DNA from 4 places in the Cobetia sp. LC6 genome. Region 1 is predicted to be linked to each of the others. Evidence: predicted binding sites of a transcription regulator. Region 1 holds the regulator's gene; each other region holds the start of a gene.
What was found. The regulator sigma-54, encoded in region 1, starts transcription at its own class of promoters, with help from an activator protein. The targets are predictions, from matches to a motif close to TGGCACNNNNNTTGCTNT.
Positions count from the first base shown of each region.

Region 2: the regulator sigma-54 is predicted to act here: its motif matches at 5,120-5,137, upstream of speB (agmatinase).
Region 3: the regulator sigma-54 is predicted to act here: its motif matches at 5,643-5,660, upstream of QQF40_RS10325 (HAD-IIB family hydrolase).
Region 4: the regulator sigma-54 is predicted to act here: its motif matches at 6,421-6,438, upstream of glnL (nitrogen regulation protein NR(II)).

Region 1 is NZ_JASSPL010000001.1:38,840-46,158, reverse strand. Features, by position in the region: gene QQF40_RS00215 (KdsC family phosphatase) at 86-655, shown strand; gene lptC (LPS export ABC transporter periplasmic protein LptC) at 655-1,338, shown strand; gene lptA (lipopolysaccharide transport periplasmic protein LptA) at 1,447-2,025, shown strand; gene lptB (LPS export ABC transporter ATP-binding protein) at 2,029-2,769, shown strand; gene QQF40_RS00195 (RNA polymerase factor sigma-54) at 3,003-4,451, shown strand; gene hpf (ribosome hibernation-promoting factor, HPF/YfiA family) at 5,103-5,411, shown strand; gene QQF40_RS00185 (PTS sugar transporter subunit IIA) at 5,421-5,891, shown strand; gene rapZ (RNase adapter RapZ) at 6,029-6,952, shown strand; gene QQF40_RS00175 (HPr family phosphocarrier protein) at 6,939-7,208, shown strand.
Region 2 is NZ_JASSPL010000005.1:238,702-246,020, forward strand. Features, by position in the region: gene QQF40_RS08645 (aldehyde dehydrogenase family protein) at 1-550, opposite strand, end outside; gene QQF40_RS08650 (5-guanidino-2-oxopentanoate decarboxylase) at 639-2,291, opposite strand; gene QQF40_RS08655 (YjiH family protein) at 2,415-3,731, opposite strand; gene speB (agmatinase) at 4,042-4,992, opposite strand; gene QQF40_RS08665 (sigma-54 interaction domain-containing protein) at 5,404-7,026, shown strand; gene QQF40_RS08670 (hypothetical protein) at 7,103-7,319, opposite strand, start outside.
Region 3 is NZ_JASSPL010000007.1:130,434-137,752, forward strand. Features, by position in the region: gene glyA (serine hydroxymethyltransferase) at 1-491, shown strand, start outside; gene QQF40_RS10300 (hypothetical protein) at 769-1,050, shown strand; gene QQF40_RS10305 (FadR/GntR family transcriptional regulator) at 1,272-2,156, shown strand; gene QQF40_RS10310 (TRAP transporter substrate-binding protein) at 2,259-3,323, shown strand; gene QQF40_RS10315 (TRAP transporter small permease subunit) at 3,502-4,146, shown strand; gene QQF40_RS10320 (TRAP transporter large permease) at 4,146-5,447, shown strand; gene QQF40_RS10325 (HAD-IIB family hydrolase) at 5,744-6,640, shown strand; gene QQF40_RS10330 (glycosyltransferase family protein) at 6,682-7,319, shown strand, end outside.
Region 4 is NZ_JASSPL010000003.1:311,141-318,459, reverse strand. Features, by position in the region: gene QQF40_RS06340 (ATP-grasp domain-containing protein) at 1-106, shown strand, start outside; gene QQF40_RS06335 (BCCT family transporter) at 216-1,967, opposite strand; gene QQF40_RS06330 (deoxyguanosinetriphosphate triphosphohydrolase) at 2,392-3,729, opposite strand; gene ntrC (nitrogen regulation protein NR(I)) at 3,901-5,310, opposite strand; gene glnL (nitrogen regulation protein NR(II)) at 5,307-6,401, opposite strand; gene QQF40_RS06315 (DUF4124 domain-containing protein) at 6,665-7,319, opposite strand, start outside.

The DNA of each region.
Region 1 (7,319 bases):
CCGACAGTAGACGCTACCGCTCAACGCCCATCAGCGCCGTTCACAGGACAGCGTCAAGCATGCACGGAGTGCGAGGAGAAAGACCATGAGCGACACGAATTCCCTGAGCGAAGAATATCCGCAGGACATCATCGACCGCGCACGCCGCGTGCGCCTGCTGGCGCTGGATGTCGATGGCGTGCTCACCGACAACCGCCTGCACTACGATGCCAACGGTGTCGAGACCAAGTCCTTCCACGTCCAGGATGGCCATGGCCTCAAGCTGGTGCTGCGCAGTGGCGTTCGCGTCGCGCTGATCACCGGCCGCAGCTCACCGATGGTCGAGCGTCGCGCCAAGGAATTGGGCATTCAGGATGTCATCCAGGGCCGTGAAGACAAGCTGGTCGCGCTGACCGACCTGTGCCGCGAGCACGGGATCGAGCTGGAAGAGGTCGCCTATTGTGGCGATGACCTGCCGGACCGCGAGGCCATTCGTCGTGTCGGTCTCGGCGTCAGCGTGCCCAACGCCATGGCCTACGTGATGAGCGAGGCCAACTGGGTCACCTCACGCCAGGGCGGCGATGGCGCCGTACGCGAGCTCTGTGATCTGCTGCTCAAGGCACAGGGCCACTGGGCCTCGGTGCTGGATACCTACCTGCAGGAGTCGCGCCCCTGATGTTACGCCTGCCCCGCCCTTCTCCGCGTCTCTGGCTGATGCTGCTGTTGCTGCTCGTCGGTGGCGTGCTGGCGCTGATCGAGCAGCGCAACAGCCTGGAATCGACCGTCAATGTCGAGGTCGACAGCAGTGAGCCGGATTACTATCTCGACGGGGCAGACATGACACGCTTCGATGCGCGCGGCGTGGCGATCCAGTCCATGAGCTCGCCGCATATCGAGCATACGCCAGGCGATGACGTGACCCGGGCGCAGACCCCGAAGATTCGCACCAACGACAGTGAAGACCGCCGCTGGTATGCCACGGGGGACAGTGGCGTGTTGAGCGCCGGCGGCGACACCTTCACTCTCGAGGGCAATGCCAGACTGCGCCAGCCCGATGACCGCTGGACCCTCGATACCGATGTTCTGCACTACAGCCGTGATCAGAATCGCGCCTGGAGTGACGTGCCGGTCGTGATCACCCAGAATGGCCAGCATGTCGAAAGCGACAGCTTCAGCGCCGACCTCTCCCGGGATTCCGCCGTGCTGCAGGGCCGCGTGCGCAGCGTCCTGCAACCCGGCACGGGCCAGAGCGAGGCCAGCAAGGAAGCCGAGCGCATCGACTCGGGCACCGACAGCACCACTACCGATGACGGGCGCATCAACAGCACCTTCGAGGCAGCGCCTGCCAGCGGTGAATGAACCTGCCGGGCTGGCCGTCGCGCCATGACCCGCGCCGCAACACCTTCTTCCCTGCCGCTCGATGGCATCATTGCTCGGGCGGCGACCCCGTCATGCCAAGGAGCCACCATGACTTCCACGACTCGCAAGCCCTTGACGGCCTGTCGCCAGACCCTCAACAGCGGTGTCATGGCGCTCTGCCTGGCACTGGGCATGTCCACCTTCGCCCCGGCCGCCATGGCGCTGGACAGTGATGCCAGCCAGCCGATCAACATCGCCGCGGACGCCCTGTCTCTCGATGACAAGGCCGGCACAGCCACCTACACCGGCCAGGTGGAGATGCGCCAGGGCAGCATGAAGCTCGATGCCAGCCGCGTCGATATCAGCCGCGCCGGCAGCGGCGAGATCTCGCTGGTCAAGGCCACCGGCAAGCGTGCCTACCTGGAACAGCAACCCGCACCCGACGAGAAGCTGGTCAAGGGCTGGGCCGACACCATCCGCTATCATGCGCTGGAGCGCCGCGTGGAGCTGGTCGGCAATGCGCGTCTCGAGAAAGGCGATGACACCTTCGAAGGCGGCTACGTGGAGTATTTCCTCGACAAGCGCCAGGTGAACGCCAACAACAGCAAGACGGCACAGCAGACCGAAGGCGGTCGCGTACACATGACTTTGACGCCGCGCGGCGCCAATGCCAGCAAGGAAAACTGAGTCATGACTGCTGCTACCCCGCGTACGCTGAGCGCTCGCCATCTGGCCAAGGCCTACAAGGGCCGCAAGGTGGTCAAGGACATCTCGCTTGAGATCCGTCAGGGTGACATCGTCGGCCTGCTGGGCCCCAACGGCGCCGGCAAGACGACCTCGTTCTACATGATCGTCGGGCTGGTGCGCGCCGATGCCGGCAACGTCTCCATCGACGACAAGGACCTTTCCGCTGCCGCCATGCATCAACGCGCACGCGCCGGCATCGGTTATCTGCCGCAGGAGGCGTCGATCTTCCGCAAGCTGTCGGTGGCCGACAACATCATGGCGATTCTGGAAACCCGCAAGGATCTGGATCGCAATGGCCGCAAGGCACGTCTTGAAGAGTTGCTCGAGGAATTCAGCATCACGCATATTCGTGCCAGTGCCGGCATGAGCCTGTCCGGCGGGGAGCGTCGTCGGGTCGAGATTGCCCGCGCACTGGCCACCGAGCCGGACTTCGTACTGCTCGATGAGCCCTTCGCCGGCGTCGACCCCATCTCGGTGGGCGAGATCAAGAGCATCGTGCGTCAACTGCGTGACCGTGGCATCGGCGTGCTGATCACCGACCACAACGTGCGCGAGACACTCGATATCTGTGACACCGCCTATATCGTCGGCGATGGTCAGATCATCGCTCACGGTGACGCGGACTCCATCCTGGCCAACCAGCAGGTACGCGACGTCTACCTGGGCCACGAGTTCACGCTCTAGGGCCAGCGGATGCGCTGAGCCCTCCCACGGCGAAAGCTTCATAAGCCGCTGCGTGATTTTATCGCGTAGCGGCTTTTTCATGTCTGACATCAGGCGCATGCATGACGTCCATACCACCTTGGTGTAAACATGGCATGCAAGTTGCTTGAATATTCACTGCAACCACTTGTCAGTGGCCCGAGTCACGGTATAGCGTAGTAAGCACGTTCCTTTGCCGTGAATTGACTGACTCCATGAAACCCACCCTGCAACTCCGCCTCGGCACCTCGCTGACCATGACGCCGCAGCTTCAGCAAGCGATCCAGCTGCTGCAGCTGTCGACGCTCGACCTGCGTCAGGAGATTCAGCAAGCCCTCGAGTCCAACCCCATGTTGGAGCTCGACGAGGACTACGAGTCGCTGGATGTCATCGAGACACAGGATACGAGCGAGATCTCCACTGCCGACTCCTCGAGCGAGATTCCCGAGGCATACCCTCTCGACAGTGACTGGTCGGACCTCTACCAGGACCACGCCGGTAGCCTGACCAGCTCCGGCAGTGGCAGCGGGAGCGAAGAAGGGCCGGACTTCGATCGCAATACCAGCGTCGAGAGCCTGCAGGACCACCTGCGCTGGCAGCTGGCGATGACCGACCTCGATGGCCGTGAACGCCAGATGGCGGAGAGCCTGATCGATGCCGTCGACGGTGCCGGTTACCTGAGCCTGTCACTCGATGAGCTGGTCGATGGTCTGCGCGGCCAGGGCCTGCCCGGCCTCAAGGCCTCCGAGCTCGAGCAGGTACTGCTGCGTCTGCAGCAGTTCGACCCGACCGGCGTCTTCGCCCGCGACCTGCGCGAGTGCCTGCTGCTGCAACTGGCGCTGCTGCCGGATGATCTGCCGCTGCTGGCGCAGGCGCGTCGCCTGGTACGTCAATTCCTCGAGGCACTGGGCAACGATGATCGCAAGCTGCTCAAGCGCCGACTGAGCCTTGACGATGACGAGCTGGATCACGTCATCCGCCTGGTGCGCGCGCTCGATCCGCGTCCGGCATCCGCCTGGGGCGAGCCCGCCAGCGATTACGTGATCCCTGATCTACTGGTGCGTCATACCCGCCACGGCTGGCAGGTCGAGCTCAACCCGGAAGCGCTGCCCAAGCTGCGCATCCAGCCGGAATACGCCGCACTGATCAAGCGTGCCGACAAGTCCGCCGACAACACCTTCCTCAAGGACAACCTGCAGGAAGCGCGCTGGCTGATGAAGAGCCTGTCATCACGCAATGACACCCTGCTCAAGGTCGGCCGCGAGATCATGGCGCGCCAGATCGACTTCCTCGAGCAAGGCGAGGAAGGCATGAAGCCACTGATTCTGGCCAACATCGCCGAAGTGGTCGAGATGCACGAATCGACCATCTCGCGGGTCACGACCCAGAAATACATCCACACCCCGCGCGGCGTCTTCGAGCTCAAGTTCTTCTTCTCGAGCCAGGTCGGTGGCAGCGGCAGTGGCGACGCCCACTCAAGCACCGCCATTCGTGCCCGCATCCGCAAGCTGATTGCGGAAGAACCGGCTCGCAAGCCTCTCTCCGACTCACGCCTGGTCGATCTGCTCGCCAGCGATGGCATCGAGGTCGCACGCCGTACCGTGGCCAAGTATCGCGAAGCGATGGGCATCCCATCCTCCAGCGAGCGCAAGCGTCTGGCCTGATGCGTCACCTGCGGCTGCCATGCGCCTGGTCTCCCTCCTATCATGGCCGTTGCCGCCAACCTCAAACACTGGTTTTCTCTCTCACCAGCCTCTGACATTACTGACACCGGCGCGCCTGGCGCGCGCCCTGTCATTCCGTCAACCGCTCGTCAATGGCCCATCATGGCGCGCAGGATGATGGCAAAAATCCATCATTCCGGCTGCATCATTTACCGTCAATCGCATGTTTTTAAAGTCACTTTTAGCCGTATTGCACCGGGATGTCACTCGGTGATCCTTCCGGCACGCCGCTTGCTCCACGCAACCCAAGCGCCTGAAAGGCGGCGTACATGCAGGGATTGGCGACGAAAACCCGCCTTCTTGCGCGCCTTTCATGCACCACCCTTCAAGCGTGACCTTGAAGTCCATTCCGTTACCCCTCACTGAGTTGAAGACAAGCACTGAGCCACGATGCAGCGCAGCGTTGATCTTTGCGCAAAGCTTGGGCATTGTCGGTACAGACGCTCACGACATCTGATGCCGCTGGCAAGGGCGCGAAAACATCGCCAGACGGTGGTCGTCAAGCCTGTTGCAGAGCGTCCGATCAGGGTTTGCTCGTAGTCAAAAAGGGTTACAATTGAATGGCAACCCGCTGGATAAAGGAGCGTGTCCATGCAAGTGAATATCACCGGGCATCATGTGGAACTTACCGATCCTCTCCGCGATTACGTCAACGAGAAGCTCGCTCGCCTCGAACGGCATTACGACAACATCACCAATGTTCAGGTGACACTGTCGATCGAGAAGGAGCGCCAGCAGGCTGCCTGCACCTTGCACGCAGCAGGCGCTGACCTCCACGCCCTGGCAGAAGACCCCAACATGTACGCTGCCATCGACGCGCTCGCCGACAAGCTGGATCGCCAGCTGGTCAAACACAAGGAAAAGTCCCAGGCTCGTGCTCAGGGCACCGGGACCCGTTGACCTTCAGCCATGACACTTGATCAGATCCTTCCCCCCGAGCGCACCCTTTACGGTGTCCCCGGGGGGAGCAAGAAGCGGGTGCTTGAATTCTTCAGCACCTTCATCGCACAGAACATTCCCAGCCTGGATAGCCAGGAAGTCTTCTCGCGCCTGATCGGGCGCGAGAGACTGGGGTCGACCGGCATCGGCCACGGTGTGGCCGTGCCCCATGCACGCAGCCCGCATTGCAAGACACCAATCGCTGCGTTTCTGAAGCTCGGTGAACCCATCGACTTCGATGCCATCGACGGAGAACCCATCGATCTGCTGTTCGTGCTGCTGGTGCCTGAGGAAGCGGACGAGACCCATCTGACGCTGCTCGGGCAGGTCGCGGAATTGCTCAATTCCCCGACCAATCGCTCGGCCCTGCGCCAGGCAGACAGCCAGCGTGCACTCTTTGAGGCATTGACCCAAGCCATCGCCGAATTACCGGCGCGCTGAATCACAGGCCCGGACATCGTCCGGGCTTTCGTCTTGCTGGCCTCCCATCGGCCGACGTACAGCGCACTGATAGCGGGCAACCTTCTGCCCCACCCCTGCATTCTTTCGACGTTGACCTCGCCCTTGGAGAGCACTTCATGAAGATCGTGATCATCAGCGGCCGCTCCGGCTCCGGGAAATCCATCGCTCTCCAGGCGCTGGAAGACATTGGCTACTATGCCATCGACAATCTGCCCGGCATGCTGCTGGCGCCACTGGTCGATCAGCTCGAACAGGACAGCCCGGCACGCCGACGTATCGCGGTCTCCATCGATGCCCGCAACCTGCCGGAAGCCTTGACCCGCTTCCCCGAATTGCTCGACAACGTCCGCCAGAGTGGCATGGACGTGCAGGTCGTCTACCTGACCACCGATTCGCGAGTGCTGCTGGAACGCTACTCGGCGACCCGGCGTCGTCACCCTCTGACGCGCGACAACGACCACACCCTGGCCGAGGCCATCGAGATCGAGCAGAAGACGCTCGCCCCGATTCGCCAGAAGGCCGATCTGGTCATCGACTCGACCAACCTGAGCGTGCACGACCTGCGCTCGCGGATCACCGAGCAGGTCGCCCAGCACAGCTCTCGCCACCTGACGCTGACCTTTGAATCCTTCGGCTTCAAGCATGGCGTGCCGACCGACGCCGACATGGTGTTCGATGCCCGCTGCCTGCCCAACCCGTACTGGGACATCAATCTGCGCGGCGATACCGGTCGCGATGACAGCGTGGCCGAATTCCTGCAGCGCTACCCCACCGTCCAGGCGATGCATGACGATATCGCCGGCTGGCTGGAACGCTGGCTGCCCGCCTATCAGGACAGCAACCGCAGCTACCTGACGGTGTCCGTGGGCTGTACCGGCGGCCAGCATCGCAGCGTCTACCTGTGCGAGCAGCTGGCGAGCTACTTTGCCGAGCGCCTGCCTGAGGTGCGCCTGCGTCACCGCGAGCTGGGCATTCATACCGCGCTGAGCAACCCAGGTGAGACAAGTGATCAGCAGGAGCATCGCGATGCCCTCTCGTGAGCTGACGCTGACCAACCGCCGCGGGCTGCACGCCCGCGCAGCCACCAAGCTGGTCAATTGCTGTGCGCCCTATTGCGCAACGGTGATGGTCAGCCATGGCGAGCGACGCGCCAATGCAGCCAATGTCATGGCATTGCTGATGCTTGCCGCACCCTGCGGCACCACGCTGTTGATCGATGTCGAGGGCGAACAGGCCGATGAGGCGATGCTGGCCATCGAGGCGCTGTTCGAGGCGCGTTTCGAGGAAGACGAATAACCGCCACTGACAGCGCTGTACATTTGCGCCATGCATTAGCGCTGTACATCAGGGATGTGCATTGCGACACGTTCTTCTGGCGCTTGCCTCCCTGCCCCTTTCGCCCTTTGC
Region 2 (7,319 bases), on a different contig from region 1:
TCACTTCAGATGGCTTGATCACCAGGGTGCAACCCGCGGCCAGTGCCGGCGCGACCTTCCAGGCGCTGGTGACCAGCGGGAAGTTCCACGGCGTGATCAGTCCCACCACGCCTGCCGGCTCGTGATAGGTGTGCGCGGCATAGCCCTCGACATCATGCGCGACCTCCACGCCCTGACGCGCATCCAGCGCGCGTGCCTGGGCGGCGTAGTAGCGGTAGCAGCCGATGGCGTCATCAAGATCGATCTCGGCCTCGGCGCGAATCTTGCCGTTGTTGCGACACGACATCTCCACCAGCGCTTCCCGACGTGACGTCAGCCCCTCGGCGAAGGCCTCCAGATAGACCGCACGCTCGGCGCCGCTCAGTGCCTGCCAGCCCTCGAAGGCATCGGCGGCAGCCGCGACCGCAGCCTCCACATCGCGTGCATCGCCGGCCGTCACCTCGGCGATGACGGTTTCCTCGAAGGGGTTGGTGACCGCCAGGCGACCCTCGCCGTGGGACTTGACCCACGCATTGTTGATGAACTGATGATCGAGCTTGTGCATGGACATTCCTGACATGTGAGTTTCCTGCCGCCTGCCACCTCAGGGTCACAGGCGGGCATTGTGCAAGGTAGTGGAGCGATGTGGCGAGCCGGACTCACTCTGCGATTGAGCGCTGCCATCCCGCCGCATCAATTTCCACCAGCAGCGGGGCGCTTGTGTCGCGCTCGCTGATCGCTGTCGCCAGCTCACGGGGGGAATCGATCGCGACGGCGGCGCAGCCAAAGCCCTGGGCGAGCAGCTGGAAGTCGGGGGCCTTGATGTCGACGCCCAGGCGCGTGACGCCGGCGTTATCCATGAAGCGGCGAATCTCTTCATAGCCCTGGTTGTGCCACAGCACGATCACTACCGGCAGCTGTTCTTCCACCGCGCAGGCGAGTTCGGACAGCGTGAACATGATGCCGCCATCGCCGACCAGCGCGATCACCGGCAGGTCCGGGCGGCCCAAGGTGGCGCCCATCGCGGCAGGCAGGCCGTAGCCGAGCGTGCCGAAGCCGGTGGAGGCATTGAAGTAGCGGCGCGGCGCCGGCTGACTGAGCAGGTGATTGGCAGCGTAGACCGTCGCACAGGAATCGCCGACCCAGATCGCCTCCGGCAGCGCTTGCTGCAGGGTATTGAACAGCGGCACGTAGGGCGCGAAGGCCGGGTCAGTCGGTATCGCGAGGGCGTCAAGCGTGGCGGCGGTAATCTGCGCGCCGCGTGTCTTGCCTTTCGGGTTGCTCTCGAGGCCGGTCAGCCGGTCGGCGAGGGTCTCCAGCGCCAAGCCGGCGTCGGCGACGATGGCGAGTGTCGCCTGCTGGTTGCGCGCCAGTTGTTCGGGGTCGATATCGATGCGGATCAGCTGGCCACCGATGACGAAGCCATCATCGAACACCACGTCGTAGTCGGTCTCGCCAAGTTCGGTGCCGATCGCCAGCACCACATCGGCGTCGCACGCCAGTTCGCGTACCGCAGGCAGCGCGGCATTGGCGCCGAGATCCAGTGGGTGAGCGCTGCCCAGCAGGCCCTTGGCATTGATGGTGGTGACGGTGGGGGCATCGAGTGCCTCCACCAACTGGCGGGCCGCTGCGGGTGCGGCGACACAGCCACCGCCCAGCAGCACCAGCGGGCGCTCGGCGCCCTGCAGCAGGCTCACGGCTTCCTCGAGCAGGGCCGGGTCCGGCGCCAGACGGCCGATGCGCGGGCGCGTGACGTCATGGGTGGTGCGACCGGCAGGCAGTGCCACCTCGGCATTGAACAGATCGATGGGAATCTCGATATGCACCGGTCCCGGGCGGGCGCCCTCGAACAGCGCGAAGGCGCGGGCCAGCACTTCCGGCAGTGCGGACGTGTCGAGCAGCGTGTGGCTGAAGCGCGCCACGCCCGACACCAGCTGCTGCTGGCTGGGCAGCTCATGCAGACGCCCCTGGCCACGGCCGAGGGTGTCGGTGCGATTGACGCTGGAGATCACCAGCATCGGAATGGAGTCGGCCAGCGCCTGCCCCATCGCGGTGGTGATGTTGGTCATTCCCGGGCCGGTGATGATGAAGCACACCCCGGGCTTGCCGGTACTGCGGGCATAGCCATCGGCCATGAAGCCAGCGCCTTGTTCATGGCGCGGGGTGACGTGGCGAATGCTGCTCGCGGCGGGATCGGCATCCGATTCCAGGCCACGGTAGAGCTCGACGGTATGTACGCCGGGAATACCGAAGACGGTGTCGACGCCGTAGGTGTCACGCAGCAATCGGATCAGGAGTTCAGCACAGGTCATGGCAGTCTATCCGGCAGACGGGAGCGCCGTGGCGCCCCCTGAAGTCATGAGGAAAAGGAGTCGGTCGCGAAGCGGTGTCAGTCGAGTGCGAGTCGTCGCTCAACTAGCAGTTCAATCGATGGCTCAGAACACGAACAGATGGGCGATACCAGCGATGATCGGCAGGGTGATCAGTGTGCGCAGCACGAAGATGGCCACCAGCTCCCACAGCTTGAGCGGAATCTTCGACTTGAGCAGCAGGGCACCGATCTCGGACATGTAGATCAACTGGGTCAGTGACAGGCAGGCGATCACGAAGCGGGTCAGTTCGCTGTCGATGTCCTTGGCCAGTACCGCCGGCAGGAACATGTCGGCAAATCCGACCAGCGTGGCGGGGGCTGCCTCTGCCGCGTGGGGAATCTGCAGCAGCTCCAGCAGCGGAATCATCGGGTAGGACAGCCAGGTGAACACGGGCGTGAACTCGGCCAGCATCAGTGCCACGGTACCGATGGCGATCACCACCGGCAGCAGACCGAGGAAGATGTCCGCCACGTTGAAGCAGGCCGATTTCACCAGCTTGAGCGGGCCCGGCGCATGCTCGGCGCGCGCGACGGCCATACCGAGTGAGTAGCGCAGCACGCCACAGCCGCTCTGGTTCTCTTCACTGATCTGGCAGCCGACCGGCTCGTGGTAGTCATCGCGCTTGCGTGACAGCGGCGGCAGACGCGGCACGATGACGGCGGCGATCAGGCCCGCGATGACCACGGTCAGGTAGAAGGGCACGAACAGGTGGTTGATGTTCATGAAGCTGGTGACCAGCAATGCGAAGGCGATCGAGACCACCGAGAAGTTGGTGGCGATCACCGCCGCTTCACGCTTGCTGTAGAAGCCCTGCTCGTACTGCTGGGTGGTGATCAGCACACCGACGGTGCCGGAGCCCATCCATGAGGCGGTGGCATCGATGGCGCTGCGCCCGGGCAGATTGAAGATGGCACGGAACGGACGGCGTACCAGGCTGCCGATGAATTCCATGAAGCCGAAGTCGACCAGCAGCGGCAGCAGAATGGCCGCGAAGAAGAAGAAGGTCAGCAGTACCGGCGCGAGATCATTGAGCATCACGCCGCCGGTGAAGGTCGCCGTCACTTGAGTGGGGCCCCACTGGAAGTAGGTCATCAGCGCGAAGATGGCGCCGAGGGCACGCATGCCAAACCATACCGGCGAGACATCGAACAGCTCGTGTGCCGCGCCCTGACGTGCCCAGACCGGTTTGGCGAGCTTGACGAAGCCGGTCAGCAGTACGGAAAGGCACAGCACCGCGACGGCGATGGCGGGTAGTGCGCCGCCCAGCGTCGCCTTGAGCCAATCGGCCATCAGGCCCATGCCGATGTTGATGGTATCACCCGTGCTGAAGGGCACCAGGAAGAAGCTGACGCCGAGCAATGACGGCAGCAGAAATTTCATGACTCCGTGAGTCGTGAGCGGAACGGGACGGGTGGCGATGAGCTCTTTCTGAGCCTTCTCACCCTTGTGCACCTTGTCTGAAGGTGAATCGGCGCTTGGGCTGGAGCGGGACGGCGTGTGATCCGCCGTCGGGTCGATGCTGGTTGTCATTCGGGTCACCTAGATCTTGTTGTAATGGTCAGGCTCTAGCCGTGCATCGTGTGATGCATCATGCCGTATCGTGTCGGGTGATTCTGTGTGCGCCGAGGGCGGGACAAGCCCCCGGCGCGGGTGCAGCAGGACAGCAGGTCATTCGTGGGTCGTTCGTGGATCAGTCGCGCTGTTGCACGCCCGGCAGTACACAGAGCATTTCGTAGAGCAGGGTCGCGCCCATCAGCGCGGTGTTGCCGCTGGTGTCGTAGGGCGGGGAGACTTCCATCAGGTCACCGCCGACGATGTTGAGGCCACGCGCGCCGCGTACGATTTCCATGCCCTGGGGCATGGTCAGGCCGCCGGCTTCCACGGTGCCGGTACCGGGGGCGACGGAGGGGTCCAGTCCGTCGATGTCGAAGGTGATGTACACCGGGCGATCGCCCATCATGTCGCGCACTTCGGCCATCAACGGCGCGAGTGACTTGAACCAGCACATCTCGGCGGTCTCGACACGGAAGCCCTGCTGACGGCACCAGTCGAAGTCATCGGCGGAGTAGCCGGTGCCACGCAGGCCGATCTGCACCACGCGCTGGCTGTCGAGCAGGCCTTCTTCCTGGGCGCGACGAATCGGCGTGCCGTGGGCGATGGGCTCGCCGAACATGTGGTCGTTGACGTCGGCGTGGGCATCGATGTGGATCAGGCCGACCGGGCCATGCTTCTTGGCGATGGCGCGCAGCACCGGCAGGGTGACGGTGTGATCGCCGCCCAGTGTCAGCGGCACGCAGTCGTGACTGAGCACTTCATCGTAGAACTGCTCGATGATGTCCATGCTCTTGGGCAGGTGGAAGGTGTTGATCGGCACATCGCCGATGTCCGCCACCTGCAGGCTGTCGAAGGGCGCGGCGCGGGTGGCCATGTTGTAGGGGCGCAGCATGCGCGATTCATCACGGATCTGACGCGGGCCGAGACGCGCGCCCGGACGGTTGGAGGTACCGATGTCCAGCGGAATGCCGATGAAGGCGGCATCTAGGCCTTCCGCGGTTTCCTGAGCCGGCAGGCGCATCATGGTGGCCGGGCCGCCGAAACGTGGCATGTCGTTGCCGCCCAGCGGCTGATTGAACTCGCTCATCTGTCTCTCCAGGTCTTGAGTTGCTCGCGATACGCTGACGGCGAGCGGGGTATTGTGTTCGATCGCCTGATCGCCCGACCGGACGGTGTGATGAAAGCCGGCGATCCTCCTTGGCGCATACTCCAGCATTGCAGTAACCATGCCAATTTTTAGTCAATTGATTTTATTGAGTTTTATTTGGCGGAGGTTGCTGGGTGATTCATTTGTGGATCACCAGTGCGGCATTGATGATTCAAAAATGGATCACTGATTCATTTGTGGATCACATTCAGGCATCATCGAGACTGTCTTCAGCGCAGTGCGAGAAAGACCTGCTGGAAAGAGCTGTTAGAAAGAGCTGCGAGAAAGACCTGCGAAAAGAAGCACAGAAAGCCCCGCCCGATTCACAGGCTCGACCATGAGGTACCCGCCATGTCAGAGCTCGACCGTCAGATTCTCAAGACCATCATCGACACCGCTCACGATCACTACTTCGTGGTCAATGCCGATGGCCAGGTGCTGGATGTCAGCCCCGGCGCCGCGGCGGTCTATGGCATGACCCGCGAGGAGCTGTGTGCCGCCAACGTGCATGACCTGGAAGCCAGTGGCGTGCTCAAGCCATCGATCAGTCTGGAGGTGCTGCGTACGGGGCGCGCGCTGCAGATGATGCAGCTCACCGCCACCGGGCGGCGAGTGGTGGCGCAGGCGCATCCGGTATTCGTCGCGGGCAAGCTTGAGTGCGTGGTCAGCCGCTCGATGGACCTCACCGATATCCAGCTGTTGCAGCAGGAATATGCTGTGCTCCAGCAGCGTTTCACGGATCACCTGCGCCGCAACTCGCGGGGCAGTGAGCTGGGCGGGGGAAGTGCGCGCTCAGTTGCTGAGCAGACCACCCATGACGCGCAGCAGGGGCGTGCTCTGTGCGAGCAGGCCGCGCGCGAGCAGGCGGAATGCGAAGACGCCGCGCTGGAATTGGGCGAGCTGCAGGTCAGAAGCCCCGTGATGCGGGAGATAGCGCTGCTGCTCAAGCGGGTCGCGCCCACCAACGCCACGGTATTGATGCTGGGCGAATCCGGGGTCGGCAAGACGGCCTTCGCCCATCAACTGCATCGCTGGAGCCAACGCGCCGACGGCCCCTTCATCGAGGTGAACTGCGGCGCCATTCCCGAAAGCCTGTTCGAGTCCGAGATGTTCGGTTATCAGGCCGGTGCCTTCACCGGCGCGGGTAACCGTGGCAAGGCGGGCCTGATGGAGCAGGCCGAAGGCGGCACCCTGTTCCTCGATGAAATCGGTGAGCTGCCGCTGGCCACCCAGACCAAGCTGCTCAAGGTGATTCAGGACGGAATGATCACCCGCCTGGGCGACACCACCACCCGCCGCGCCGACTTTCGGCTGGTCGTCGCCACCAATCAAGACCTCGCCGCCCGCGTCGAGCAGGGACAGTTCCGCCTCGACCTCTACTACCGCATCAATGTGCTCCCCGTCAGCCTGCCACCGCTACGCGAACGCCGCGAAGACATTCCCGCCCTGATCGAGCAACACCTCTCTCGCCTCAATCAACGTCATGGTCGCCGCAAACTCCTCGACGCCTCGTTATGGCCCATCCTCATGCGCCAGGACTGGCTCGGCAATATCCGCGAACTGGAAAACTGGCTGGAACGCGCCTGGCTCAGCGCCCCCAGTGATGTCATTGACAGCGATTCAGTGAAAACACTGCTCAACACCTGTTCCACGAATAACGCTAATGGACTAGGCAGTTCATTTGGCTTCAGTAATGAAAAATCCAATGGAATAGGCGTTACTGAAAGTTTTACCACTGCCGATAACTCTCATAGTCCCAATTCCCCCTCAGCGCCTGCCGCTGAGGGGGCAGTAGCCATGCCAACCCCCAAGCTCGGCCCCAACGAAACCCTCAAGGAAGGCCTGGCACGCATCGAAGCACAATGGCTACGCGAGATGGCTGCCGAGCTGCCCAGCACCTATGCGATAGCCAAGAGGGCAGGGATTAGTCAGCCGACGGTGGTGAGGAAGTTGAAGCATATGTTGTTAAAATAATTACCATGTGTCGGATCTATGTGATGACCAATCGATTAGTCAATCATCCGGGCCCGACAGCTAAGGTACACTATATTCATTGCATCACCACCAGACTCCCCATCACTCCCTCACATAACGGCTTGATCTCGCTGAAGCCCTCGTCGACGGCGAGGTCTGTCTTGGCTTTGGCGTAGGTGGTGCCGTCGGCGGTGGGGTGGTAGCTGGTGCAGTGCAGGCGGATCAGCTTGTCGTCGAGGAAGAGGCCGTATTCGCGGGTCTGCGAGGTGATGGGCATGCCCTGGTGTCGCTGT
Region 3 (7,319 bases), on a different contig from region 1:
CGGGTGGCCAGGGCGGCCCGCTGATGCACGTCATCGCGGCCAAGGCAGTCTGCTTCAAGGAAGCGATGGACCCGGCCTTCACCGCTTACCAGAAGCAAGTGGTCAAGAACGCCAAGGCGATGGCGTCCGTGTTCCTGGAGCGCGGCTTCGAAGTCGTCTCCGGCGGCACTGAAGACCACCTGTTCCTGCTGTCTCTGGTCAAGCAGGGCCTGACCGGCAAGGACGCTGACGCTGCGCTGGGCCGTGCCCACATCACCGTCAACAAGAACGCCGTACCGGGTGACCCGCAGTCGCCGTTCGTCACTTCCGGTCTGCGTATCGGTACCCCGGCCGTCACCACGCGTGGCTTCCAGGAGCAGGAATGTCTGGAACTGGCCGGCTGGATCTGCGACATCCTCGATGCGATGGTCGCCGGCGATTCCGCCGCTGCCGAAGCCGAGGTGCAGGCCAAGGTATCCGCCGTCTGTGCACGCCTGCCCGTCTACGCCTGAGGCGTGATGAGGTGCCAGCCCGGCTGGCCCTCACCGCAGCAGTGCTGACAGTGGCGTTGCGCTGTCATGCACCAGACGAGAAACGCCTGTCGCGCAAGCGGCAGGCGTTTTTTTGTGCCCGCACCACGGCCAGCCGAGGCCGAGTGGCGTGGTGCACAGCCGGGTGGGAGAGTGGTCAACCAGCGCTCAGAAAGATCAGCCTGTGCCCGGGAGCGGACGCGCTACGCTATTCTCGATGCCGGACATACTCTGTTCATCTTCGTGCAAGGAGGCTTCCATGGCCGTCATGCAGCACCATGCCTTTCTGATTCTGGTCGAGAACAGCGGCAATACCTCACTGAGCAGCCAGGGCAGCGGCGAGGTCCGCATTTCCGTCGCCACGCTGGGGACGCTGAGAGCCGCCGAGCGGCTGGTCAGTGAGCTGGTCGCCCAGGGCGTCAGCCAGATCGAGCTGTCGGCAAGCTTCGGCGCGGCAGGCGAGGAAGCGCTGAGAACGGTGGTCGCGGACAGCGGTGCCGAGCGTACGGTGTCGATCGGCCGCGTGCGATTCACGGCCTGACGCCAGCACACGGGAAATTGCCAGTACCTGAATAGTCCTTTCGCAACAGGGGGTTGCGTAAAGGTGTGACCAAAGTCGGGTCTCACCCTTGGTCTAGGGTGTCTTGTTGGCATGTCTGACATGGGCTATTCCTTGACGGACAAGAGCGCGCCGCGATGCATCCCGTGAAGGATGTACGCGAGCTACAAATGACGCGCCACGCCATCAAGGAACGTTCGATCATGACCACGCCCCCCACGAGTGCCGCTGGCGGCAGCCCGCGCGCCAATGCCTCTTCTGGAACGTCTGCCTCACCCGGCGACACCTCGACCGCGCGTGTCGATGTCGCCGAATGGCTGGCGCAGGCCATCTTCGAGAATCGCTACCCGCCGGGCAGCCTGATTCCTCGTGAGCTGGACCTGTGCGATCAGCACGCCCAGAGCCGCGCCACCGTGCGCACCGCGATCCAGAGCCTGGTCAATGCCGGGATTCTCACCCGCACCACCGGCCAGGGCACCCGCGTCAATCCGCTCAGCGAGTGGCATCTGCTCGATCCGCGCGTGACCGGCTGGATGACACGCTACGCGATGCCGCATCCGCAGCTGGCGCGGGACATCTACGCCTTCCGCATCTCCATCGAACCCTTCGTCGCCGCCCTGGCGGCCACCGAGGCCACCGCCCAGGACCTGTCCGCCATCGAGCAGGCCTATGACGGCATGGCCGCAGCGGTGCATGGTGGCAGCGCCATGGAGGAGTTCGACCGCGCCGATATCGCCTTCCACGACGCCATCTTCGCCGCGACCCACAACGTCATCTGGGCGCAGCTTGGCCATGTGCTCAAGCCGTCGATCAGCCTGCTGGTGGCGACCTCCAATCACAATGCCTCGGAGCTGGGTGACAGCCTCGGCCGCCATCGCGCGGTGATGGAAGCGATTCGTCTGCGCCAGCCCGATGCCGCCCACGCCGCGACCCTGCATGTGCTGGACCGCACCGGCCAGGACCTCGGGCTGGCCATGCCTGCAGGCCCTGAAGGCAGCCATCCTGCCGGGCGCGCCCAGGAACCGCTGGAGCTGCTGCGCCGCTTCGGCCAGCTGCCCAGCCTGTCTGCACCGCTGTCAAGCGAGTGAACGGCACCTCGCGGCGTTTCGCCACGCCGGAAAGTGTCTGCACGTCTTCCATTGACCACAGAACGTCATAACACGTCATAACAACAAGCCAGGAGTTTCACCATGCCGCGTTCCACTACCTCACCGCTCACCACTGCCGCTCCCGCCCGTGTCACGCTCAAGGCGCTGGCCCTGTCCACCGCCGTGGCCGCCACGCTGATCGCCACACCGAGCTGGGCGGCCGAATACGAATGGACCTTCCAGACCTCCGAGACGGCGGGGGAGCCGCAGTTCGAGGTCAAGAAGGCCTGGGCTGACAGCATCAAGACCATGTCGGATGGCCGCATCGCCATCGAGATCCTGCCGGTCAATGCCGTGGTGCAGGCCAACCAGACGCTGGACGCCGTCAGCGCCGGCATCCTGCAGGGCCACCTGACCGATCCGTCCTACTTCTCGGGCCAGAATCCGGCCTTCGGCATGCTGGGCAACCTGGTGGGTGCCTGGGGTGACCCGCTGGAATATCTCGAGTACATGCAGCACGGCGGCGGTGAGGAGCTCTACAACGAGCTGGTCGAGCCCTACGGCGTGCACCTGATCGGCGCGGGCGCCACCGGGCTTGAGTCCTTCGTCTCCAAGAAGCCGGTACGCACCGTCGATGACCTCAAGGGCCTCAAGGTGCGTGCGCCGGAAGGCATGGTCTACAACATCTTCCAGAAGGCCGGCGCGGCGCCCGTCAACCTGCCGGGCTCCGAGGTCTATACCGGCCTGGAGAAGGGCGTGATCGACGCGGCGGATTACACCGTCTTCGCCACCAATGATGACCAGGGCCTGCACAGCTTCGCCAAGTACCCGTCCTACCCGGGCTTCCACTCCTTGCCGATGGTGGCGGTGTCGATGAACAAGGGCATCTGGGACGGCCTGCCGGCGGATCTGAAGGCGATCATGGAGACCGCCACCGACGCGATGGCCTACGACATGGTCTTCACCCTCAAGGCGCGTGACCTCAAGGCGGTGAGCGCGGCGCGCGCCAATCCGGATATCGAGGTGATCGACATGGCGCCGGAAGAGCGCGCCAAGTTCCGTCGCATCGCCCAGCAGGAATGGAAGGTATGGGCCGAGAAGAACGAGCTGACCGGCAAGGTCTACGAGTCCGTGGTCACCTTCCTGACCGACCGCAACCTGATGTGAGCCGGCTTGCGCGCGGGATGGGCGCCAGTTGCCGCGTGGCGCCAGTCAGCTAGCCACGCGGATAGCCACTCTGTCAGCCACGAGGTGGCAGAACGATAAAGACGCGGGAGATCAAGGTCGGCGTGCTCACTGGGCGCGCCGATTCTCCTTGAGGCAGCGAGTCAGCAAGGAATTCGATATGGCAGAACATGATGTGGCGTCGCCGGGGCTACCCGAGGCGTCGGATGACCACGACCCGAATCTGGGCACGCGCACGCCGCTGGACCGTCTGGTCGGCAAGGGCACGCGCGCCGCGGCGTGGTTGGTATTGTTGGCGATGGCGATCAGCGTGTTCGAGGTAGTGATGCGCTATGGCCTCGATTCGCCGACCTCCTGGGTGCATGAGACGGTGATCTTCCTGGTCGCGACCAGCTTCGCGCTGGGTGGCCCGGCGGCACTGGCCAATAATCGCCACATTCGCGTGCGTGTGCTCTACGACCTGGTCGGCACGCGCTTTCGCTACGTGCTGGACTGCTTCAATGACGTGATGACGTTCGTCTTCTGTCTGGCGATGAGTTACGCAGGCTGGGTGATGTTCTGGCGTGCCTCGCACAGTCCGCTGGGCGAGTGGCAGCTGGAGCGCTCCGGCACCTCATGGAATCCGCCGTTTCCGGCGCTGACCAAGGGCGTGATCCTGTTCGCGCTGGCGGTGATGACCCTGCAGGCGCTGTGGCATCTCTACCAGACCTTCTTCTCGTCCCGCCCGCCTGAGGGTGGCAGTGAGTCTCATGACGCCTCCGACGCCACTCCCGGCGCCGCAGCTGACCACAAGGAGCTGCGCTGATGGATATCGCAACGGCTACGATGCTGCTGGTCGGCGGCATCTTCGCGCTGCTGGTCACCGGCCTGCCGCTGGCCTTCGTCACCGGCCTGGTCGCGCTGGCCTACACCTTCGGCTGGTTCGGTCCGATGGCGCTGCCGCTGGTCACCAGTCGTGTCTATGGCTTCGTCACCGAGTATTCGCTGGTGGCAGTGCCGATGTTCGTGCTGATGGCCTCGCTGCTGGACCGCTCGGGGATCGCCAGGGACCTGTTCAATGCCATGCGCGTGATGGCAGGGCGCCTGCCCGGTGGCGTGGCGATCCAGACCATCGTGGTGGCGTTCTTCCTCGCCGCGATGTCCGGCATCATCGGCGGAGAGATCGTGCTGCTGGGGATTCTGGCGCTGCCGCAGATGCTCAGGCTCGGCTATGACAAGCACATCGCCATCGGCGTGGTGTGTGCCGGCGGCTCGCTGGGCACCATGATGCCACCCTCCATCGTGCTGATCATCTATGGCCTGATCGCCAACCAGTCGATCGCGGACCTGTTCACCGCGGCGATCACCCCGGCCATCGTGCTGATGGCAAGCTACATCATCTACGTGCTGATCCGCTGTCTGCGCAACCCTTCACTGGGGCCGGTAATGCCGGAGGAAGAGCGCCGCGCCAGCTTCCAGAGCAAGCGTGAGCTTCTCAAGGCCATCGGTGTGCCGGCGGTCATCGCGGGGCTGGTGCTGGGCTCCATCTACGGTGGCGTGGCCTCGGTGACCGAAGCCGCGGCGATGGGCAGCTTCGGCGTGCTGGTGGCGGTGATGCTGCGCGGTGAGTTCTCCATCACCCTGATGCAGCGCGCGCTGTCCCAGACCATGAACACCTGCGGCATGATCATCTGGATCGGTATCGGCGCGGCGGCGCTGGTCGGGGTCTACAACCTGATGGGCGGCAACCGCTTCGTGTCGAGCATGATCCTCGGCCTGGATATCCCGCCGCTGGCAATCATCATGGTGATGATGGCGATCCTGCTGCTGTTGGGGCTGTTCCTCGACTGGATCGGCATCGCGATGCTGACACTGCCGATCTTCGTGCCGATCATCGTGCAGCTCGGCTACGACCCGGTATGGTTCGGCGTGCTGTTCGCGGTCAACATGCAGGTGTCCTTCCTGTCGCCCCCCTTTGGGCCTGCCGCCTTCTATCTGAAAGGCGTGGCACCGGAAGGCATCAGTCTCAAGGATATCTTCGTCTCGCTGCTGCCATTCATCGCCATCCAGCTGTGCGTGCTGGCGATGTTGCTGCTGTGGCCGCAACTGTCGCTGTGGCTGGTCTAGGCTCAATAGACTTAGCCGTAGACTCGACGCCCTCGCAGATGCGAGGGCGTCGTCGTTGGTGACGTTGGATTTGCGCCGCCATGAGGCGTGACATCATGCAAGGCAGGCTTTGTGCTCTTTTATGGTGCAAATGAGCGGACACACAAACACAGCCACGATGAGAGTGGGCAGGCTGTCATGGCAGATGCACCATCTTGGCACATTCCCTGCAATGCTCTTGCAATGCCTGTCCGGTGCCACGAGATCCTGTCGAGGTGACCCCCGACACGCTGCAGCACTTCACGAGGAGAGTTCACATGTCAGAGACTCAAGCACCGCTGTTGTTGCTGACCGATCTGGATGGCTCGCTGCTGGATCACCACGATTACTCGCCGGGCCCGGCGCGCAGCTGGCTGACCCGCCTGCGCGCGCGCGGTGTCTGGGTCGTCCCCAATACCTCCAAGACGGCGGCGGAACTGGCGCCGCTGATGGACTCGCTGGGCCTGGCGGGCCAGCCATGGATCGCCGAGAACGGCGGCGTGGTGGCGCTGCCTGCCGATTGGCTGAGCGCCTACCCGCTGGAAGCGGCCGGCGCTCCGGATGCACACGGCCTGTGTCGTATCGCGGTGGCGATGTCCCGCGACAGGATTCTCGCGGTACTGGATCAGCTGAGCGGGGAATTCGCCTTCGAGGGCTTCGCCTCGATGTCGGTGGCGAGAGTCAGCGAGCTGACGGGGCTGGGGGAGGAGGATGCGGCCCTGGCGGGACAGCGTGATGCCAGTGAGCCGCTGGTGTGGCGTGACGCGCCGGAGCGTCTCGAGGACTTTCGTGCGCGTCTGGCCAGCCATGGCCTCAAGCTGACACGTGGAGGGCGCTTCCACCATGTGACCGGGGACAGCGACAAGGGCGTGGCAGCGCGCTATCTGATTGCCCGCTACCGGCTCTGCGAGCGGGTGCGCCCCTGGACGCTGGGCTTCGGTGATGGCGCCAATGACCTGCCGCTGCTGGCCGCCGTCGACAACGCTGTGCTGATTCCCGGCGTCGGTGATACCTCACAGCGTGATCTGGAGCTTGCCGATCATCCGCAACTGGCGGATGAACGCCGCTGTTTTCGCGCCAATCTCCCCGGACCGCAGGGATGGGTCGAGGGATTGCGTCACTGGCTGGCCAATGGCCAGCCGGAAGAATGGACATCCAGAGGTCTGGGCGCCTGACGCCTGCCTGATGCGTGTCTTCGGCATGACAAGGAGCTGACATGAGCGATTTTTACCAGAATGGCATCATCACCAACTTCCATAACCTGACCGATCGTCCGGTGGAAGATCTCGAAGCGGACCTGATGCGCTTCTCCCGCAAGCGACCGATGAGCCTGATTCTGCCGTCGCTGTATTCCGAGCTGGAAGGTCCCGCCCTCAAGCATATCGTCGAGGAGCTGGCCCAGGTGCCCTACCTCAGCGAGATCGTGATCGGGCTGGACCGCGCCGACCGTGACCAGTTCGAGCATGCCAAGGAGTTCTTCTCACACCTGCCGCAGCATCACCGCATCCTCTGGAACGACGGGCCGCGCCTGCGGGCACTGGATGAGGAGCTGACCGAGCATGGCCTGGCGCCGATGGAGGCCGGCAAGGGGCGCAATGTCTGGTACTGCTCAGGCTACGTGCAGGCCTCGGGCATAGCCGAGGCAGTGGCACTGCATGACTGCGATATCGTCACCTATGACCGCGGCCTGCTGGCACGGCTGATCTACCCGGTGGCCCATCCGCAGTTCAACTACGAGTTCTGCAAGGGCTACTACTCGCGCATCGCCCAGGGCAAGCTCAATGGCCGCGTGGCACGCCTGATGGTCACGCCGTTGATCCGGGCGCTCAAGAAGGTCTATGGCCCGCTGCCGTA
Region 4 (7,319 bases), on a different contig from region 1:
CGCCATCGGTCGCTATCTGGCCCTCGACAATGACGACAAGGAACCGACGCCGCCGATCCTCACACCACGCCGCGTGCGCCGCGCGACACTCAAGGAAACCGGCTGACATCTTGCGGGCGCACGCCCCTGCCTGCCCTGAACGACAAGACGCCGCCCAATGGGCGGCGTCTTGTCGTCTGGTACTGGCCGCTCAACTGGCCAGCTGGCTCATCTCCTTACAGGCGCGAGGGGCGGCTGTGCGGGTCGCCTTCGATATGATCCTTGGGCGGGTCCTGCCGCGGCTTGCCTGCTGCCGGCACATCCTCGTCGGGGATTTCCCAGGTGCCTTCTTCGGTCCAGGGGTCATCCGCCGGGAATTCCTCGATATTGATTTCCTTGACCGTGTAATCCGGCTGGTAGCGCAGGTCATAGTGCGCGGCACGCACGATGGAGATGCACAGCATCAAGGCCACTGCCAATAGCGGCACTCCCCCGATGATGGAAGCCGTCTGCAGGGTCTCCAGCCCGCCGATGAACATCAGCACGATGGGCATGAACGACAGGGCGAAGGCCCAGAACAGGCGGTTCCAGCGCATCGGCTCTTCATCGACTTCCTTCTGGACCACAGCGGCCAGAATGTAGGAGATGGAGTCGAAGGTGGTCGCGGTGAAGATCAGCGCCAGCAGCGTGAAGGCGAAGATCACCACGTAGTCCAGCGGCAGCGTGTGCAGCATCGCGAAGATGGCCGCGGTCGGGCTCTGGTCATTGAGGATGGTGACCACGTCCAGCTCACCGGACAGCTGCAGGTAGAGGCCGTAGTTGCCCATCACCATGAAGAACAGGAAGCAGCCCATGGTGCCGAAGAACATCGAACCGGCGACCATGGCGCGGATGGTGCGGCCCCGCGAGATACGCGCGATGAACAGCCCCACGCTGGGCGCGAACACCAGCCACCAGGCCCAGTAGAAGATGGTCCAGTCCTGCGGGAAGTGCGTGTCCTCGAAGCCCTTGAACTCAGCGAACGGCTCAAGCCAGGTGGCCATGTGGATCAGATTGCTCATCACGCGGCCCAGCGCATCCAGACCGGTATTGGCCATGAACAGGGTCGGCCCCACGATGAAGATGAACAGCAACAGGCCGACCGCCAGCCAGAAGTTGATGTCTGACAGCAGCTTGATGCCCTTCTTGAGGCCCACGTAGGCGCTGTAGCCGAACAGGGCGGTACACACCAGCAGCACCACGATCTGCGTGGTCAGCGACTTGGGCACCCCGAACAGCTCGTGCACCCCCTCGTTGATCATCGGTGCCGCCAGCCCCAGGGTGGTCGCGCCGCCGCCCAGCATGCCGAAGACGAAGCTGATATCGATCAGCTTGCCCAGCCAGCCATGTGCCAGCTTTTCGCCCAGCACCGGCATCAGCGCCTCGGAAATCTTCAACACGCTGTGGTGACGCACGTAGTAGAAGTAGGCGATCGGCACGGCGGGGATCAGGTAGATCGCCCATGCCAGCGGGCCCCAGTGGAAGATGCCGTAGGCCGCGGCCCATTCCGCTGCCTCCGGTGTCTGGCCTTCCACATGGAATGGGGGCGACTGGTAGTAGTAGACCCACTCGATCATCGACCAGTACAGGATGGAGGCCCCGATGCCGGCGCAGAACAGCATCGCCGCCCACGACACGATGGAGAATTCAGGCTTCTCCTCGGCATCACCGAGCTTTATCTGACCGATGTCGCTGAAGATGATGTAGATCATGAAGCCGCCGGCCCCCACGCCGAGCAGCAGATAGAGCACACCGAGCTTGCTGGTGACGAAGTTCTTGGCCGCCGATACCCACATCGCGCCCTGCTCGGGGAAGATGACCAGGGGCAGCGTCACTGCCAACAGCAGGAAGATCGAACCGAAGAAGGTCGGCTTGTCGATCATGTCGAAGGGCTTTTCGGGCCGATCCCCCGCCGCCTTGGCGGATACCTTTCGGGTTTCCTTGCTCATATATAAGCCTCATTTATCGTTGTTGCCATGCATGATAACAGCTTATCATGAGTGATTGCGATACACGCATCCCCACTGCGTACAATCCTAGTACAACGATCCAAGCGCCTACGTAAAGATAATTTAACGCAAGCAAGTCATTTATTAGCGCCTGGCAGGCCGTGGCGTTCAGGCCAAGAGAAGAGCAGGAAGCACGACGACAGGGCTGGCAGCGACAGGCAAATCAGCAGGGAAGACACAGTCAGAACAGGCAGCAGATGTCAGGCCGGACCGCAGGCATCCACCAGGGAACGGCACGTCGCCGCTACCGCTCCCTGGCGGGAAATGATGAGGCTAGAAGTGATGAAGCCTGCAGTGGTCAAGCTTGGGGGAATAGGCATGAAGAGATCAGGCTTGAGATGATCGGGCTGATGGCGCCTCGCTCTCAGTCACCGCGCAGGCGCCCGCCCATCTCCTGGGCGAGGTCCACCGCGAAGTGGTCCGTCATGCCGCCGATGAAGTCGAGCATGCGCCGATAGCTGCGGTAGAGATCCCAATCCTTGGTCGGCGTGTTCTCGCCGATCAATGCCAGCACACGTTGATGCTTGAAGCTGGAACGTCCCGTGGTATGCAGCTCATGCGCAGCGCCGATGAAGGCCTCGAGCAGGATGCCCAGCGTGGTGTAGGCGCCGATCTCCAGCTTGGCCTTGCGCTCGTTACGGAAGATCTTCTGGCGCGCCAGATTCTTGGCTTCCCGCACGCCCCAGCCGAGGTCGGGGTGGCACAGGTCGAGCAGGTCTTCGCTGAGCGTACCGGCCAGCAGTTCCGTCTCGCGCTGGACGAAAGCCTCGGCGACATCATTGACGGCACGCTCCATCGCCGCGCCTCTCAGCGCCGCCACCTTGCGCCGCTGGGAAGTGCCGCGGGCGACCATCTCCTGATATTCGCGCGGCTCGCCACCGCTGATGCCGGTGAGAATCTCGAACACTTCCTCGAACTGCAAAATGCCCATCTCGAGGCCATCTTCCAGGTCCAGCAGCGCATAGCAGATGTCATCGGCGGCCTCGACCAGCCACGCCAGCGGGTGACGGCACCAGCGTCCACCGGCCCGTGCCAGCAGACCGCAACGCTCGGCGACCTGATCCAGCAGCACGCGCTCGCTCTGATAGCAGCCGAACTTGCCGCCCGCCGTGGCGTGCTCCACCGTCCACGGGTACTTGAGCAGCGTGCCCAGCGTCGCTGCCGTCAGGCGCATGCCGCCATGGAACTGGTTGTATTCGATCTGGGTGACGATGCGAAAGCCCTGGGCATTGCCTTCGTAGGTGAGCAGGTCCTCGCGCTCGGCATCGCTCAGCCCGGCCAGCCGACCGTGATCACTGGCGGCCTCGGCGGCGAACCAGTCACGGATGGCGTACTCCCCGGCATGCCCGAAGGGCGGGTTGCCGATGTCATGCCCCAGGCAGCCGGTCTGGACGATGACACCGAGATCCGACGGCGTGATCCAGTCGGGCAACTGCTCCTTGAGCTTCTCGCCGACCATCATGCCCAGCGAGCGGCCGACGCAGCCGACCTCCAGCGAGTGGGTCAGGCGCGTGTGGATGTGGTCGTTGTCGGTCAGCGGATGAACCTGGGTCTTGCGCCCCAGGCGACGGAAGGAACCCGCGAACACGATACGGTCGTGGTCCTTGTGGAAGGGAGTCCGCCCCATCTCACGCGATACGGTGCCCGGTGCGTCATGCAGGCGACTCGGTTCCAGCAGTCGCTCCCAGCTCATCGATGACATCAGGCAACTCCTTGGCAGGCGCCGAGTGCTGGCGCCGGCGAGCAGATAACAGGTGAATGACGCGCATGAAAAAAGAGAACAGGGATTGTGGCACCCTGTTCTCCTTGTCTCCAGCCCGCTCAAGTCATCCTCAGCTCGCCAAGATTGCCCTCGAACCCGCTCAGGCTGTCCTCAGTCCTCGGCCAGCGCCGGCAACAGCACCTTGAGCTTGCGGGTCAGGGTGTTGCGCCCCCAGCCCAGCAGCTCGGCGGCTTCGCCCTTGCGACCACCGGTATGCTTGAGGGCCGTCTCGATCAGAATACGCTCGAAGTCGGGCACCGCTTCTTCCAGCAGATGGGTATGACCGGCGGCAAGCGCGCGGTCTGCCCACTCGCGGAAGGCACCACGCCAATCGCCGGAGGCCGCCTCGGTGCCGCTGGCATCTCGCAGCTCCGGCGGCAGGTCCTCGATCATCACTTCACGCCCCGAGGCCATCACCGTCAGCCAGCGACAGGTGTTCTCGAGCTGGCGCACGTTGCCCGGCCAGTCGAAGCGCGTCAGGTGTTTCTCCGCGGCCTCCGTCAGCACCTTGGGCTCGGTCGACAGCTCACGCGCGGCCTCGCCCAGGAAGTGACTCATCAGACGCGGGATGTCTTCGCGGCGCTCCGACAGGCGCGGCAGATGCACGCGAATCACGTTGAGGCGGTGGAAGAGATCCTCACGGAAACGCCCATCCTCGACCAGCTTTTCCAGGTGCTGGTGCGTCGCGGCGATGATGCGCACGTCGACCTTGACCGGCGTGATGCCACCGACACGATAGAACTCGCCATCGGCCAGCACACGCAGCAGGCGAGTCTGGGTCTCGGCGGGCATGTCACCGATCTCATCGAGGAACAGCGTGCCACCATCGGCCTGCTCGAAGCGCCCGCGGCGCAGCGCCGTGGCGCCGGTGAAGGCGCCCTTCTCGTGGCCGAACAGCTCCGACTCCATCAAGTCCTTGGGAATCGCGGCCATGTTGAGTGCGATGAACGGCTTGGCGGCGCGCGGCGAGTGCTGATGCAGCGCCTGGGCCACGCGCTCCTTGCCGGTACCGGACTCGCCGTTGATCAGGACGGTGATATGCGACTGTGACAGGCGGCCGATGGCGCGAAAGACTTCCTGCATCGCCGGCGCTTCGCCGATGATTTCCTTGGTCAGTCCTTCCGGCACGGCGGCGGGTGCCTTGGATTCACGGGCATGTGCCACGGCGCGCCGTACCAGCGCCAGCGCTTCATCGACATCAAACGGCTTGGGCAGGTATTCGAAGGCGCCGCCCTGATAGGAAGCCACGGCGCTGTCGAGGTCGGAATGCGCCGTCATCACGATGACGGGCAGGTCCGGGTATTTCTCGCGCACGCGCGCCATCAGGTCGAGGCCATCGGTTCCGGGCATGCGGATATCGGTGATCAGGACATCCGGACACTGACGCATGATGCTGGCTTCGGCCTGGTCGGCACGCTCGAAGGTTTCCACCTCGAGGTCGGGTTGTGCCAGAGCGCGCTCCAGCACCCAGCGAATGGCGCGGTCGTCATCGACGATACAGACGCGGGCAGTCTCGCTCATGTGTGATCTCCAGAAGTGCCGGCTAGCGGAATGAGTAAACGGAATTCGGTATGGCCGGGGCGCGAGTCACACTCGATCAGCCCCTGATGCTGGTGCAGGATGCCCTGGGCGATCGACAGCCCGAGCCCTGAGCCTTCGGCGCGCCCCGAGACCATCGGGTAGAACAGCGTCTCGCGCAGGCTCTCCGGGATGCCGGGGCCGTTGTCGATGATCGCCAGCTCGCACACCAGTCGGTGGCGCTCATGGCCCAGCGTGAACTGACGACGAGCGCGGGTCCGCAGCGTGATCTCCCAGGGCGCCTCTTCGCCCTCGTGCGTATCCGGACGGGGCTGCTCGTTGAGCGCCTGGGTCGCGTTGCGTGCGATGTTGAGTACCGCCTGGATCAGCTGTCCTTCATCGCCGATGACCTCCGGGAGGCTCGGGTCATAGTCGGCCGTCAGCTTGATGTGATGCCCTTCCGCCGCCAGCAGGGAGCGCACCCGCTCGGTCACCGAGTGGATGTTGACCGGTGACTGCAGCGGTGGCCGGTTCGGCCCCAGCATGCGGTCGACCAGATCACGCAGGCGGTCCACCTCCTCGATGATGATGCGCGTGAATTCCACCATCTGCGGTTCGGGCAGGTCACGCTCGAGGAGCTGGGCAGCGCCACGAATGCCGCCGAGAGGATTCTTGACCTCATGCGCCAGCCCGCGTGTCAGCACCTTGACCGCCTCCTGGCGGGCGATCAGCGCTTCTTCGCGCGAGATCTGCATCAGGCGGTCACGCGGTTCTATCTCGACCAGCAATTCATTGGCGCTGATGGGCGTCGCGGTGAAATCCACCGTCAGCGCTTCATTGGCCGCGTTGATGATCTCGGCCTCACGCTGGGTGTAGGGATGCTGTTCCTCCAGCGCCTTGCGCAGCACATTGACCAGGGTGTCATCCAATCCGGACATGTTGTCGGGCGTACTGCCCTTCACGCGCACCAGACTCACCGCCAGCAACGTCTCCGCGGCGGGATTCATCCAGACCATCTGCAGTTGTGAGTCCAGCACCATCACGGCAGTGTTGAGGTGTTCGAGCAGTCGTTGATGCATGGGTTTGTTCGCCATCTGCAGTACGTCTCCCTGTTCTGCAATAACCGCGCCAGTCTGGTGCAGGCACCGAGAACACGGCGTCCGATGCTGTGCAACCATTTCTGGTCCCTCATATTGGCACCAAAATGGTGCAGGCGAGAAATCGCGCTCGAGCTCGTGTTGCTTCACTCCGCCATCAGGCAAACCGATATCGACTGGCCCAGACACGAAAAAGCCGCCCGAAGGCGGCCTGTCAGCGAAGGAGAAACGCGAGATGAAAGAAGGCCGCCCAGACGCTGCTAGCCTCCGCCAGCATTGGCAGGATTGTTGGGATTGCGAGGCAGATTGACGCTGGCGCGTTGCACATAGACCACCTTCGGCTCGCTGGTCTGGCGTACGCGGCCGGTGGAATCCAGCAACTCCGCCTGGATGACATGCTTGCCACGCTCCAGCGCCGGCACCATGAAGACGGTACTGTGCATGGCGGATTGAGACGGCGCGCCATCCACGGTCACGCGCACCTTGTCTTCCGGACGCAGCTTGGGCTCGATCCCCAGGCGTACCGCCAGATTGCCCGCCTGCCCGGTCTGCAGCGTTTCCTCGTTGGACGGGCTCTGGATGGTGAAGGTGGTATAGCCACGGAAAGCCACATCCACCGCAGGCGCCCGGGTGCGGGTGCTCTCGCTGGATGAGGAAGAGCTCACGCGCGACGGCGTGCTGCGCCGCGGCGGCAGGGATTCCGTCGACGGCACCACGCTGAGCGGCGTCAGCTGCACCTTGCTGCCGCCCGCAGGCTGATCACTGAAGACCACGTTGCCATTGGCATCGACGTGGCGATAGACCTGAGCCGCCTGAAGATCGAACGACAGGCTCGTCAGCATCAGCGTCGCTGCCAGCAGCAGGCACTGCAGTGGCTCGGGGCGCGCTGCTGGCAGTGCACGCGAGTCAGTCGCG